3 regions of the Sporomusa sphaeroides DSM 2875 genome follow, and region 2 is predicted to be linked to each of the others. Evidence: riboswitches for the same ligand, from Rfam matches in the RefSeq annotation. Region 2 holds a riboswitch; each other region holds the start of a gene.
What was found. A riboswitch is a leader RNA that binds a small molecule or an ion and turns the genes downstream of it on or off. The one in region 2 is predicted to bind cobalamin.
Positions count from the first base shown of each region.

Region 1: it holds a riboswitch for cobalamin, as region 2 does, so the genes downstream of both, cobT (nicotinate-nucleotide--dimethylbenzimidazole phosphoribosyltransferase) here and SPSPH_RS12555 (hypothetical protein) in region 2, are expected to answer to the same signal.
Region 3: it holds a riboswitch for cobalamin, as region 2 does, so the genes downstream of both, SPSPH_RS03410 (TonB-dependent receptor plug domain-containing protein) here and SPSPH_RS12555 (hypothetical protein) in region 2, are expected to answer to the same signal.

Region 1 covers NZ_CP146991.1:4,146,055-4,151,300, reverse strand. Annotated here, with positions in the region: gene SPSPH_RS19145 (DUF1538 domain-containing protein) at 1-287, opposite strand, end outside; gene SPSPH_RS19140 (ABC transporter substrate-binding protein) at 1,169-2,335, shown strand; cobalamin riboswitch at 2,495-2,680, shown strand; gene cobT (nicotinate-nucleotide--dimethylbenzimidazole phosphoribosyltransferase) at 2,803-3,849, shown strand; gene SPSPH_RS19130 (nicotinate-nucleotide--dimethylbenzimidazole phosphoribosyltransferase) at 3,842-4,900, shown strand.
Region 2 covers NZ_CP146991.1:2,657,644-2,662,889, reverse strand. Annotated here, with positions in the region: gene SPSPH_RS12565 (hypothetical protein) at 1-15, shown strand, start outside; gene SPSPH_RS12560 (LysR family transcriptional regulator) at 150-1,043, opposite strand; cobalamin riboswitch at 1,170-1,355, shown strand; gene SPSPH_RS12555 (hypothetical protein) at 1,766-3,073, shown strand; gene SPSPH_RS12550 (ABC transporter substrate-binding protein) at 3,113-4,735, shown strand; gene SPSPH_RS12545 (ABC transporter permease) at 4,822-5,246, shown strand, end outside.
Region 3 covers NZ_CP146991.1:756,165-761,410, forward strand. Annotated here, with positions in the region: gene SPSPH_RS03390 (TonB-dependent receptor plug domain-containing protein) at 1-354, shown strand, start outside; gene SPSPH_RS03395 (ECF transporter S component) at 381-884, shown strand; gene SPSPH_RS03400 (hypothetical protein) at 1,062-1,394, shown strand; gene SPSPH_RS03405 (MerR family transcriptional regulator) at 1,558-2,397, opposite strand; cobalamin riboswitch at 2,739-2,919, shown strand; gene SPSPH_RS03410 (TonB-dependent receptor plug domain-containing protein) at 3,037-5,085, shown strand.

The DNA.
Region 1 (5,246 bases), 1.5 Mb from region 2:
ATGGTGACAACCACACCCAGAATAAACGCGGAGCCGACGATCAGCCAGATGTTTTTTGATTTGGTTAATTCTGCGCCGATGGCTTCCCCGATAGGCATCATGGCAATGTCGGCGCCCATGGTAAAAATGCTCATGCCGATAATGAGCAGGAGGGTGCCTGTAAGAAACAGCATCAAAGACCAAAACGGCAGAGGAGATATCGTAAAATGCAAAGCAAGTACAATGGCACTGACTGGCAAGACCGATTGCGCAGCCTCTTTCAATTTTTCTAATAAGTCTGTCGTCATTAACAACTTCCTTTCCTGTTTCAACCATTTATGTGCATATCGTGATTGTGTGTTGTAAAACCCAGCCTTTAGGTAATTTACTCAATAAAATATGCATAAATTCATACAAAATATAATCCGCTCCCTTGATTAGGTAAAATCTTCGCCAACTAAAGCTACTATCCCACTAGGGCACTGACCGCATGTTTTTCCTATAGCTTCCGGCAATAGCAATGGATAAATTTCTGCCCGGCAAACTAACAACCTCCTTCAACTATAAAGTGGTATGTTTATAATAACACGGATTGGTAAAATGAGTAAAGAAGTCTCTTGGCCAAATTTACTACGTACTAGGTGGGTTATTTCACGAAAAAGATAAGCGAATTTTCGGTAAAGGGTAATGAGGAAGGACGAATAAGGGGCGTGTATTTGTGGAGAGTACAAATGGTGAAAAAAATAAAGATAATTAGTGATTGTGATGGTTCGTTATCTTGAAAAAGCCTGGGTGATGTAATATAATGTAGAACTAGAAGAAACAGGATTAAAAAAATACTATAAAAGTATATAGACAGTATACTTTTTGCCTGATTTTTCAAAAAAACAGGCAGTCTAATTTTTTCTGGTTAAGGGAGACTTAGCTTCGGATGGGCTGAAAACCCCCATCTGAAGCTAAGTTTACTTTATCCGATGACTAACTCGCTCTAAGACTCCCACCTTTCCAGGTGGGAGTAAGAGCGACTAAGTCTCTGGATAAGGGCGAACTAACCTTCAGATGGGGTTAAAACCCCACCTGAAGCTAAGTCTGCTTTATAAAAAATCGTTGCTTTTATTAGCCGGCCAAGTGCGAGCCTGGCAAAAAGCAAGCGGTTTATGGGTCAAAAAAAGGGAGGAGAAATTGGGTAATGCGTAAAACAAGTGTAAAATTAGTAGCCGTACTAACCGTTGTGCTGTTAATGGCAGGAGTTATGGCAGGCTGCGGCGGGACCGCTTCCAATGACATCAAAATTGGTGTTCTAAATGAAATGACTGGCGGTAACGCAACCATGGGTACTTCTTCTGCTAATGGTGCCAGAATGGCTATTAAAGAAGCCAATGCCAAAGGCGGAGTGCTTGGCAAACAAATAACCGCCGTTGTTGCCGATAATAAGAGTGAACCTTCTGAAGCCGCCAACGCTATGACCAAACTGGCAACTCAGGACAAGGTAGTCGCCATCACAGGTATGTTTGCCAGTTCGAACGCCATTGCTGCCTCCAGTGTAGCTGAAGCAACCAAAGTTCCGCTTTTAGCAGTAGGGGCAACCAATCCGAAAGTAACGGTGGATGAAAAAACCAATAAGGTAAAAGACTATACTTTCCGCGTCTGCTTTATTGATCCGTTCCAGGGGACGGTAGGAGCTAATTTTGTCCTCAATAGCTTAAACCTTAAAAAGGCCGCTATCTTAGTGGATAATAGCAGTGATTACAGCAAAGGACTGTCCACCTTCTTTGAAGAGGCCTTTACTAAAGGCGGCGGCGTGGTTTTGTCCAAAGAAGCCTATTTGCAAAAGGACCAGGATTTCAAGACTATTTTAACCAAAATAAAAGCCCTTAATCCTGAAGTGCTGTATGTGCCCGGATATTATGAGGAAGTAGGCAAAATTGTAAAACAAGCGCGCGAATTGGGCATTACTGTTCCCATTATCGGCGGTGATGGCTGGGATTCGCCTAAACTAATAGAAATTGGCACAGCCGCCGCGTTAAATAACACCTACTTTACCAACCACTACTCGGTGGATAACACCAGTCCCACCTCACAAGCTTTTGTTGAAGCTTACAAAAAAGAGTATGGATTAGTGCCGGATGCATTGGCTGTTTTGGGTTATGATGCCGCCAATCTGCTGATTGACGCCATCAAACGCGCTAACAGTGTGGAGCCGGCTAAGATCCGTGAGGCGCTTGCCGCCACCAAAGATTTTGCTGCTATCACTGGTGCGACGACCTTAAATGCCACCCATGATGCAGAGAAAAATGCCGTTATTATTGAAATGAAAGATGGCAAGCAAGTCTTTAAAGACACCATTAAGCCGTAGCCAGGTTCTGCGGATAATCATGCTTTCAGAAAACAGGCCGGGAATATTCCCGGCCTGTTCATATTGACGGTATTTACAGGACTCTGTTATAATTAAGGAAATTTTGCATAATACGGTTAAGGTGCCGCCGGCTAGTATCTTGTGTCACTTAAAATTTGAGATTAGATGGTGACACAAGGTACTACTACCGGGGGAGAATAGGGAAGTCTGAGTATGGCCACACCATACATAAGCGCGGGCCCGCCACTGTACCGGAGGAGAGCTTACACAGGCCACTCGTCAAGGGGAAGGCGTAAGTATTGATGAACCGGGAGCCAGGAGACCTGCCTTACACCGTTTTACATCCTTCATGGAAAAGAAGGCTTTTTTGGGATTGCCCAAAAGAGCCTTTTATTTTTGCCCCCTGTTTTTTGCCTAAGGTTTGGCGCAAGCCGTGTTTTCTTTACTTAACATAATGGGAGGTTGCTATGAGTTTACTGCAAGATACCTTAGTGAAAATTACTGCCCCGGATACTGTGATTATTCAGCAGGTACAGGATAAGCTGGATAGTCTGATCAAGCCGGCAGGCAGCCTTGGCCGGTTGGGAGACATGGTCAGACAGTATGCAGGCATCACCGGTGAGACCGAGCCGCGCCTGCCCCGCAGCTGCATGGTGGTAACATCTGCAGATCATGGAGTTGCCCGGCAGGGTATCAGTGCCTATCCGGTGGAAACTACTATGCATATGACGGCCAATTATCTTATCGCCAAAGGGGGCAGTGCCAACGCTTTTGCCAATTTCAGCGGTTCTGACCTGGTGGTGGTGGATGTTGGGGTGGCAGGTGACTTATCCTATGTTCCCGGACTGTGGCACCGGAAGATTGCTTATGGGACTCAGGATTTTACCCAAGGGCCGGCCATGAGCCGGGAGCAGGCTGTACAGGCAATCGAAACCGGGATTGAGATTGTCAACAGTAAGGTGAGTGAAGGCTACAATTGTTTTAGCCTGGGGGAAATGGGCATTGGCAATACGACGGCCAGTGCTGCCATTGTCGGTGCGTTTACCGGCCTGGAGCCGGACAAGATTACCGGGCGGGGGACCGGCATATCGGACAGCCGCATGCAGGTAAAACTTGCCATTGTCCGCCAGGCGTTGGCGGTTAATAAACCGGATGCCAAAGACGGGCTTGATGTATTGGCCAAGGTTGGCGGGTTTGAGATCGGAGCCCTTGCCGGGGTTGTTCTTGGTGCTGCCGCTAATCGCTGTGCTGTCATAATTGACGGCCTTAATACCACGGCGGCGGCTTTGATTGCCCATGCCATCCAGCCTGTAAGCAAAGAATACCTGTTTGCGTCCCATTTATCCGGTGAACCGGCCCATATCATTGCCTTGCGCTGTCTGGGGCGGGAAGCGTTTGTCGACATGGGGGTCCGGCTGGGAGAAGGCATCGGCGCTTCAGTCGCCATTGACATGTTGAAGGCAGCCGTTACCTTGCTTGATAACAGTAACCGGGGAGGGCAGGCTCATGTTTAACGATATTCTGGCAACCATCAAACCCTTGGATGAGCAGGCGATGGAGCGCTGTCAACTGCGATTGGATAACCTCACCAAGCCGCTTAACAGTTTACATTCTTTTGAACATATTGCCCGGCAGCTGGCTGGGGTTACAGGCCATCCCCGTCCCCGCAATCTGGAAAAAAGCATTATCATTATGGCTGCCGACAGCGAAGCCGCCCTGGCAGCCAGAGGCAGATATGAGCAAACACCAACCGTCCAAAAGATTAATAATTTTTGCCAGGGCCGGTCTGTGATTAACAGCTTTGCCGAACATGCGCAGGCCAAGCTGGTCCTGGTGGATATCGGCGTTGCCGCCGGGCTGCCGCCATACGCGCAAGTCCGGCATGAAAAAATTGCTTATGGTACGGCAAATATGCTGCAAGGTCCGGCATTAACCAGAACGCAAACAATACAGGCCGTCAAGGTGGGAATCCAAACGGCTTCAGAGGCCATCGCCAGCGGTGTGCAGGTAATCGGACTGGGTGAAATGGGCATAGCCGGCACAATTTCCGGTTTGGCGGTTGCCTCCTGCTATAGTGAACAGCCGCTGGAAAACCTCACCGGCCGTGAGCGGGTGATTATCCGGCGGTCCTGGGTGGTAAATGAGCCTGATAAACAGGATCCTCTGGATGTATTGACAAAAGTAGGCAGTTTGTCAATGGCAGGCCTGGTGGGAGTAATTATTGGGGCGGCTGCCGGGCGGGCCGCCGTAGTGCTGGATGGCCTTGTCACCAGTGCAGCCGCCCTGCTTGCCGTACAAATGGCGCCGGCGGTGAAAGCCTATCTGATTGGTTCGCATTTTGCCGCCGAGCCGGGACATAGGGAAGTTCTCGGTTTGCTGGGACTTCCGGCCTATCTGAAGCTGGACATGAACCTAGGTGAAGGGACAGGCGCCGCATTAGGAATGTCGCTTATTACCGCTTCGCTCCATGTAATCAATGATATGAAAACCTTCGGTGAAGCCGAAGTCGCCGTAGCGCAGGACGGACCGGGCGCTTTGAAACAAACCAAGGCAGTCAGAGATTAAGTATAATTTTCAGAGGACAACAGACAAGAGCTGTTGTTCTTTTTTATGCATTTTGTCCGATGACTAACCTTCAGATGGGGTTAAAACCCCACTTGAAGCTAAGTCTACTTTATCAGTAACCGGTGCAGATGTATGTAAATCAAAATGGTTTGTAATTTTTCGTATTATCTCAAAATTAAGTGAATGGGAAATATAAAATTTTCTTATTTATAAAAAAAATAACGACATATCTCAACATGAATCTCATTATTTTTCGCTGAAATAAGAACATGATATGACAAAATATCCAACCATGTGATAGAGTTCTCTAAAATTCTATGCAGAGCAAACTTTATGTCGAAAGAAC
Region 2 (5,246 bases):
CCTTCATTTTTATGATTCGACATAAAAAACTATGGCGGTAGGTAGAATGTAAACCATTCCACCCCAATGTTTATGCTGGTTATCGAGAAGTAGGATAATATTGATACCGCTTTGTGTTCGTAAGTGCACAAACAAAAGAGGAAGAGGGATTAAATAGGTACTGCTGTCAGATCATGCTTACTCATTATGTCAAGCCAGTCACGAACAGGCTGCCGGGTAAGACGCTTGGGATGAACCACAATATATGTCTGCCAGCGGGGCGGCAAAGGTGAGCCAGCAAAAGGAATTTCAACGACAGAATTTCTAATTAAAGCTTTTTTGACAGTAGAGCGGGTTAAGATGGCTGAACCGGTACCTTCCTCAACAAGGGAAACGATAAAAGACGGATTGCCGATGTTGGCGTGAAACCAGCGTGATCCAGGCAATAATTGAGCCATCCAATCGCTGAAAACCCCACCCCAGTTGTGAAACAGCAAATTAATTTTCCCCAGGTCTTTGACCGGCATTTCTGCCTGGCTCGCAAGCGGATCACCTGGCGGACAAACGAAAACAAAATCCTCTTCGTTACATAAAAATGTTGTAAACCGGCGAATTTTTGGTAATTGATAAACGATTGCGATATCAATGACACCATCTACCAAAGACTGCAGAATATCAGTTGAATGGCCGGCGACTGCTTTTACCGAGATACGGGGAAAGCAGCGCAGATATTCGTGATAAACCGGGAATAAGAGATTTGGCAAAGCAGAATATGTATTACCAATGACTAATCGGTCATCGAAGAAGGCTGCAGAATTTAATCGGGCTTTGCCGTTCTCGAAGTCTTCCAATATATGCTGGGCATAGGGAAGAAACATGAGACCGCTCTGCGTCAGGGACACATGCTGATTATCCCTTGTAAACAGTTTTTGTCCCAACGTTTTTTCCAGCTCAGCTATACGGGCGCTGACTGTTGACTGGACAATATTTTGTATTTCCGCCGTTTTTGAGAAGCTTTTTGTTTGTGTTAAAATTTGCATCGTTTTCAAAACTTCAATATCCATTATGTTTACCCCTTATAGACTATATTAAAAATATCGATAGCTATTATCGGTAAATTTCGTTTTACAAATAGAAACTCCTTTATTTATAATAGGATTAATTCTGCGTAGAAAATTTAGAACTTAAAAATTAAATAGGATTAAACAGGTGTCGCTATTGCGACTTAATAGAGAAACCGGTTAAACGCCGGTGCGGTCCCGCCACTGTAATGGGGAGCAAAGCCATGATTATGCCACTGGGAACAAAGATTTCTGGGAAGGTATGGCAGCGTGATGATCCAAAGCCAGGAGAACTGCCTGTATGACAATCACCGTTTAACTTGCGAGCGACAAGGAGGGGATTAAAAACGGCAGTTATATAACCCGTTTACTGATTAACAGCCCTTTCCTTTTTGATAAAGGAAAGGGCTGTTTTATTGCGCAGGTCATATTGGTAATTGATAAATGTAAGTTATTTCTCTGTACAGTGTATTTAATATATCGATAATTATTATCGACATATTTCGTTTTACAAATAGAAACTCCATTACTATAATGAGAACAGTTCTTAATTAGGTGGAAAATTTAAAACTTAAAAATCAAATAGGATTCATAGAGAAAACGATTAAACGCCGGTGCGATCCCGCCGCTGTAATGGGAGGGGAGCAAAGCTATGATCTATACCAAAGCAGTTCATACTCGTTTTGGTTCATAGAGGATACATAATAAAAGAAGGGAAGGAAAGCATGAAAAAAAAGATAATTGCGGGACTTGCATTGACGCTGTTGACCAGTTTTGGAGGGCTATCGGCGGAGGGAAATTCCTATGCCGACGTTCCCCAAAATCACTGGGTTTATGCAGAAATTGATGCATTGGTGCAGGACAAGCTGATTGTAGGCTATGATGCGGCTGTATATGACAAGAATAAAGTAGCTACCCGCTATGAAATGGCTCGGTTTTTAGCAAATGCCCTGAGTAAATATGAGCAGGCTGACACACAGCAAAAGACGAAGATTGACCGGCTGGCACAGGAATTTGCCGTAGAACTTAATACACTGGGCGTTCGGACGGCCCAAACGAAGCAATATCTCCCGCAAGAACCGGTTCAGCCGGCAAAAGAGACGAAAGCAAAGAAAACATCGGTTACAATTGACGGCGAGACCTTAATTGAAGCCATGGATGTGGACAGTGTTGAACACGCCGGCAGCGAAGCCTATAATTGGCGGCAGCGACTGCATATCAACGCCGACTTCAATGACCGGGTCAGCTATAAATCGCGCATTCAGGCCGGCGGTAAATTCGGCAGCGGCAACTCAAGCAATGAAATGCGCTTTACCCGTAGTTTTATTCAAGTAAAAGATTTTTTTGGCGTTAATCAGTTTCAGGCTGGACGCCTGCCGCTGGCTACTGGGCGTTATATGGCCATGGCGCTGCAGGGAGATGCCGACGGCTTTGCGTTGAGGCATCAGTTTGACAAGACCAGACTGGACGGCTATTGGGTGGTTCCGGAAAAAGATACGCATGTACGGGGCGTAAACCTGAATTTTGCTCCGGAAAAATCCTTTGAATACAATATAGGCTATATTGCTGCCGATACCAGCCCCAAAACCAGTACTCCGGCGGCCAATTATGTAGATGCCGGCCTTTCCTGGGAAATGAAAAAAGGTGTTACCAGCGTGCTTAACTATACAAAATCCGATGCCCCGGGCTCACCCAACGCATGGGCGGCACAATTGTCGTATAACTGGGTAAGCGGCAAACGTCAAACAGGCTTTTATACATATGAAGGTCTTGTAAACAACCGCGTACCGCATGATCAGGCCATTGCCATCATCTATCGGGATATTGAGAAGAATGCCTTGCCGGGCCATTACGGAAATTTTGGCGGTTTTGGAAAAGTTGATCAAAACGGACACAAAGGTTTTATGCTTGGCTATCAGAATATGGTGATGGACGGTATCCGTCTGTCCCTGCAGTATCAAAATCTGGAGGAAAAAACAACCGGTGATCGCGACCATCGCTATTACGGAGCCTTTGATATGTATTTTAATTAAATGGCCTGTTTGGATAACAGAAAGGAAGGGGATTGAAAAGTGAGTGACAAGAGTTATAAGAGAATCGTTGCAATAACTATGGCAATGCTTATGCTGGGCAGTGTTCTCCTGACAGGTTGCGGCGGCAGCAAAGAAGAGAAACCACAGGCAACTGCGAAAGACGAGATTGTTGTCGCTATCGGCGGCGAGAAGGCATCTGGTTTTGACCCGGTTACCGGCTGGGGCGCTCAGGGAGGAACTTTATTTCAGAGTAAGTTATTGGATGTCAGCCCGGACAACAAAATAGTCAATGATCTGGCAACCGATTATAAAGTAAGCAGTGATGGACTAACCTGGACTTTTACTATCCGTGAAGGTGTAAAGTTTCATGATGGCAAACTGCTGACTGCTAAGGATGTGGCTTTTACCTTTAATAAGACAAAGGCAGCCGCCAGTTTTGTTGATTTAACCGAGATGGATAAAGCGGAAGCCATTGATGATAAGACTGTTGTTTTCCATATGAAGCATCCGATGTCTATTTTTCCGTACCAGGTTGCAACCCTGGGAATTGTACCTGAACATTTATATGGTGACGGCAAAGCATATGCCCAACAGCCGGTTGGTTCAGGCCCGTATAAGTTTGTCCAGTGGGATAGAGGTCAGCAGCTTATTGTAGAACGCAATGATGATTATTATGGCGGTAAAGCCCCGTTTAAACGGATTGTATTCTTATTCTTAAATAATGATGCCGCTTATGCAGCGGCACAGGCCGGCAAGGTAGATGTGGTAAAAACGACGGAAGCATTGGCGGTCAAACCGATACCGGGCTATAACGTTGTAGACTGCAAGACCTTTGATTTCCGTTCTGTCTCACTGCCTGTCCAAAAGCCGGGCGGCAAAAGCGGGGAAGGTTATGAGGTCGGTAATGAGGTTACCAGCGATATTACAATCAGAAAAGCTCTGGCTATGGGCGTAAACCGAAAGCAAATCATTGACACCGTATTGAATGGGTATGGACAGCCTGTATTTACGATTTCCGATTATCTGCCATGGGAGAATACAGAGATCAAATGGAAAGACGGCGATATTGACGGTGCAAAAGTGCTGCTGGATAAAAACGGCTGGATTGATACAAATGGCGACGGAATCCGTGAAAAGAATGGTTTAAACGCGGAGTTCCATCTCGTTTATGAGGCCGGTGATTCCACTCGTGAATCGATTGCCATGGCATTCAGTGAACAGGCGAAAGCGCTGGGCATCCAGGTTATTGCCGATGGACTTGGGTCTTCCGACCGGGTCAGCCATAAGCATAAAGATGCTTTTCTCCTGGGGGGCGGCGCCTACAGCCCTGTCTATATGCTGAATGCCCTGCACAGTAGGTTTGCGGCCAAAGGTGGATGGTTTAATATTGTTGCGTATAAGAATCCTGTTGTGGACGGTTATCTGGATGCGGCAATTGGCGCGCTGGATGAGCAGACAGCTAATGAGAACTGGCGCAAAGCCCAGTGGGACGGTCAGACAGGCGGCAGCATTCAGGGAGATGCTCCGTATATTTATCTCATGAACATCAGCCACCTGTATTTTGTCCGGGACGGTCTTGATCTTGGCAAACAAAAATGGCATCCTCATGATCATGGGTTTGTTGTGATTAGCAATATTATGGACTGGTCATGGAAAAAGTAAACTAAATTAAATCCGCAATGAGCCCTGGTGCGGCAGCGGTGCTGTCTGCTCCGGGGCCTGGGTTTGTCTGAGAGGAGGAAATACGAATGAATATGGCCACCTATGTAGGCCGCACGTTGATACGGGGTGTCGGCCTGCTGATTGCGGTTGTTATTGTAACCTTTGTGCTTGTCCAAGCGTCGCCGATTGATCCGGTGGAAGCTTATATTACGGCGGAAAATCCGGTGTCTCAGGAGCAAAGGGAAGCAATTGCCGCATACTGGGGTCTAAATGATCCACCCCTGGAACGGTTGGGCAAATGGATCAGCGCACTGGCCCATGGAGATATGGGAACATCCATGTATTACCGGCAGCCAGTGGTGGAAGTGATACAGGTTCATTTTATGAATTCGTTAATGCTGATGGCGGTTGCCTGGATTCTCTCGGGTTTTTTCGGCTTTGCTTTAGGTGTTGTTGCGGCTGCTTACCAACATACGAGAGTAGACAGCTTCATCAAAGTATATTGCCTGCT
Region 3 (5,246 bases), 1.9 Mb from region 2:
ACTGACAGGCTGAGCTGGTCGGGAAACTATACTTATCTGGACGCCGGCAATGATCTGACCGGCACCCGGTTGTTCAACCGGGCGCGCCACAAGGTATCCTCCCGTTTTTCCTACCGGCCGGCGCCGGATTTAAGTGCCAGCATCTGGGTAGATGCTTACCGGGATTATTTGTTTCAGCAAAGCTCGGGCAGCGGGGTGAATAAATCGTTTGCTGTTTGGAATATGAATGTTACAAAAAAAATTAACGAGAACCAAACGATAGCGGTGGGGGTGGAGAACCTTTTCAATCATCAGGATGAGGAGCTTTCACTGCCGGGTACCTTTGTCCATATGAATGTCAGGTTTACCCTGTGACCGGCTGGCGAGGAAAGGAGCGACATATGATTGCCAGGGGGTCTTTGCTGCTGGCGCTTATGATCCTGCTGCAGTCGCTGCGGCTGCTGGTGCCGGTGCCGCCCTTTGTATCCATGTTTGTCATCGGCAGTGCGGTTAATGCCTGCCTATTGCTAGCTGCCGAGACCGCCGGGCTGAGAGCCGGATTCATTATCGCCTGTCTGGCGCCGGTTGTCGCCTATTTTCAGCAGGCCTTGCCTCTGCCGGTCTTTATTTTGCCGGTGGCTGTCACTAATATTGTTTATATTCTGCTATATGAAGCCGGCCGGAAACACCATTTGTGGCTGGCAGTACTGCTGGCGTCTGTGGGGCGGATGGCTGCTTTATATTTTTCTGCCACCTGGATTTTCAGTTTTATTTCCCTGCCGGCCGGACAGGCCTTTTTTCTCAAGACTGCAATGAGCTGGCCGCAGTTGGTTACCGGTCTTGCCGGAGGTGTTCTGTGTCATTGGCTGTATAAACGCCTGCCAGCAGCCGGTAAAGTAAGATAAAACAATTAGTGGGACAAGGGACAGGTCCCTTGTCCCACTTCAACTATATCATGTGAGATATGGAGACTGTGTTTATGTATTTGTTGTGAAACAACGACTTTTAAAGAATAGCTTGACTATATGACCGCTATATAGAGTAAAGTAGACAGAAAAGCTATATTTTAAGGGGTGAAAATAATGAATACGGAAAGAAAGCATCCTAAGTATCAAATTCCTAATGAACCGCATGCCAAGCATCGTTATGAAAGTGCACTAAAGCATGTTCAACTGGCGCGAGAAGCCGGGAAAAATTCGGAAGAAATTCATGAGATTTTTCGCAAAGTAATGAATTTCGACTCTAAAAATATCGAAAACATTTCTCAAGATGAGGCACACAAAAAATACCGCACCGCAGTGATTCATGCCCGGAAGGCGTTAGAAAATGGCAAAAATCCTGAAGAAGCTCATGAAATTTACCGGAATATTCTCTCGGGAAATACGGCAGGAAAATGTCATCACAAAGTTGATTAACTGGTGGTAAGCTTATGCCAGGCTATGAAAGCTATGAGTCCGGGAAGGTTTAGGCAATGATGATCCAGTTCAAGGAGCATGAAATGCCTGAGTATACCCTAAATGATGGAAAAGGCGGAATTGAGCTTAGTTAAAGAAACTGAGCCCAATTCCGCCTTTTGTTTTAGCAGGTGGTGTACTCCACCTGAAAAGAGATTTGATTGATATATGTTTTTGTATCAGTAGTAAGCCAGTGGTTTTTCAGCGGGAAAACATATACATTACTGACAATCTGCAAGGCATTGCGTTGCACAAAATCGAGGATTTCCTTATATACGGAAGCTACTTGTTGGTAATAAGTTCCTTGGAAGCGTATGGTGAGATATAATCCCTCCGGACGGATAAAGCAGTGCTTCTTAGGAATGGAATGAGAAACAGGCGTAAAATATTGTATTGTTTTATTAAATTTTTCTGCAAAAAAATCATCTTTATCTATGATCCAGCCGGTAGTAAATTCCTTGAAGTGTTTTTTGGAGAAGGCGGTTTGATTATGTTTGGACAGAAGCCTGAACCGTTCCCGCAAAGACATGGTTTCGGTTAAAGGTTCACTGACAAATAGAATTTTTTCTTTTTGAAAGTTTACTTGAATTTGATTGAACCGGGTTTTGCGTATTTTTTCTATTGTTTGTAAAGACAAATGTAAGCTCTTTTTAATGTTTAGCGTATCTTCTATAATTTTATCACATTCTTTTTCTTTCGCCAGTAATATCTGTTCGAAATTATCAACATTGCGATCTTGCAGATAATTCTTTATGCCCTGAATGGAAATATTTAATTTCCTCATATTTAGAATAATTTCCAGCAAGAGATATTGAGAAACCGAGTAATAGCGATAGCCGTTTTCGCTGACATAGGCTGGAACTAATAGTCCGTGTTTGTCGTAATAAAGCAAGGTTTGCTTGGGAATAGCATAGAGAGAGGCCAATTCACCGGCGGTAATATAGTTTTCTTTGTTAATTGTCATATGTTGTATTCTCCTACGCTTATTACATATAGGAATCCAGGTGCATAAAACAATGGTTGAACCTAAAACCTTCTTTTATCCCCATTATTAATGATGAATTGGGTTTGTGTCAAGAAAGGTTAGTTTTTATTTAGGATAAAAGCTAGCTCCTCTTATGTCGGGATAACAAAAGTGGTCAGGCCTGGGAAAAAAGACTTGACTATATGACCGGTATATAGTTTACCCTTATAATCCAGAGTAAATTTTGACATATATCTTCTAAAAACGACGATTTTTGATAATGTTTGCTAAAATGGTGAAGTGAAGTTGTATATTGAGTTAAGTGTTCTTCTCTGATGTGAATTGAATATTGCTAGACAGGTGCCCTGTAAAGGGCTTAATAGGGAAGTCCGGTGCAAGACCGGCGCGGTCCCGCCACTGTAATGGGGAGCAAACCAAAATACCACTGGGATGAGAGTCCTGGGAAGGTTTGGGAGAGCTATGATCCAGAGCCAGGAGAACTGCCTGTCTAAAGATCGCCGTTTTACCCACGAGTGATGGGGAGGAGATTACAGTTACACTAGCTTATTTGGAATATATTCCAGGTGAGTTTTGTTGTTTTGCTGAATTTGCTCCTGGTTCTAGACCAGGAGTTTTTATTTGGCTGTTGCTGTAGAATCCTCCCGGCTGTCATGGCCGGGAGTTTTTTATTTTATTATGAAAGGAAGAATGAGGATGAAAAAGAAAAGCGTTCTGAAAAAGCGTATGTTAGTCACGGCCATCATTACCGGCTTATGCTGTGGGGGAGGGCCGGCAGCTTTGGCTGCCGGTGCAGTGGAGGATTTTACCCTTGATTCGATAATTGTAACGGCTACCCGTTCTGAAAAACCTGATGTTGAGGTTCCGGCTTCTACTACCATTTTGACGAATCAAGATTTAAAAAATACCGGTGCTGAGAATATACAAATGGCTTTGCAAAAAATTTCCGGTTTTTCCTACAGTACTTATGGACCTAACGGAAATCCTTATTCTACTATGTCCAATCCAATTATTATCCGCGGCGTAAGTAATGGCACATTGGTCTTAGTAAATGGAGTCCCGATTAATATGTCCGGCAGCTACTATCTGGATTCCATTCCGGTGGAAAATGTTGAACGGGTGGAAATTGTAAAAGGTGGTGGCGCGGTTTTATATGGCAGTGAAGCCATGGGCGGCGTTATCAATATTATTATGAAAAAGCAATTTGATAATACGATATCGACAGGTTTTGGCAATTATGGCCAGCAAAATCACAATGCAACCTTTAATATGGGAAAATTGAATCTGAGCTACAGTAAGACAAGATGGGGCAGTTTGGATAAAATTCAAATTACTAACAGTGCTGCAGGGGACAGAACGACTACCTTTAGGGGTTCTGATAAAGACAGTGTATCAGTAGAATATAATTTTAATGATAAGTTATCGCTTTCGTATAACTATATGGACAATGAAAATGGATATCAGACCTGGTTTGGCGATAACTGGAAGAAATTATTGGATGCGCAAGCAGGCGATTTACAAAATGATAAAACCTATACAAACAAGTATAATATAGCACAGCTTAGATATAGTGATGAAAATCTAAAAGCCAGTTTGTATTATAATCACAATAAGCCTACTTCAAGAGGGTTTGCTAATTATAATAGTTCTGGAAAACTGAGTCCCGCGCCTGATAAAGTCGATCAAAAGGATAGAACTTACGGGATTGACGCCCAGAAACATTGGCAGATAAATGACAGGGTCAATACTATTTTTGGATTTACATATAAAAATGAATATTTTAATCAGATTAAACACATCGTTGGGACTAAAACAGAGCAGGAAAGAAAGGTTTATGGTATTTACGGACAATGGGAACAAAAACTCAGTGATGCGAACTCTTTCATCTTAAGTGCCCGTGAAACCTGGACTGCCGGTGCTGCCCAAGATGCAAATTACAACAATTTCAGCACATCCGGACAATTTATTCACAAATTAGGTGAAAAGGATAATATATACGCCAGTATTGGCCAGTCGTTTATTTTGCCTACCTTTAAGCAAATATACGGCAGCGCCTACAATCTGTTGCCGGCACCGGAATTAAAGCCGCAAACCGGTGTTAATTATGAGCTCGGCTGGAAGAAGATAGATGGTGGTCATAGGTGGAAGGCGGCGGTGTATCATATTGATATTACCGATAATATTACTGCGACCTGGGACTCGACAACAGGAATATCAAAATATACGAATGAAGATTTTAAGAACACCGGCGTTGAGTTAACCTGTGATATAAGCGGGGAAAATAGCTGGTCATATAGCTGGGGGATTAATTATGGCAATCCTCAAACAAAAGCTAAAGGCAATGATCCGAGAGTGAAAAAATACTGGGACAGACAATATGGACGTCTGCAATTGACAGGAGGAGTAACTTATCAAAAGGATAAATGGAGTACAAGCTTGAATGGAACTTATTTAACAGAACGTGTTGCCGCAACAGCTACTGCGCATTCTCAAAAAATGAAGCCATATTTACTGACTAGCTTGAGCACCACTTACAAAATGGATGAAAACAATGAAGCTTCTTTGACTGTAGACAATCTGTTGGATAGAAACGATATTGTAAACCACACGGGAACGAATTATTATGCAACCCCATTAAATTTCTTACTAACTTTTAAACATAAATATTAAATTTAAAAGCAAATAGCCGGCATATGTCGGCTATTTGCTATGCGGATATAATCGAACCAACCTGACGGGAAAACTCCCAGGTTGGCTGCCTTAGCATTTAACTTCATCCCTTATATGGTGATGGCAGGCGGAATCGGCAGAATTTACTTGACAATCCTTGA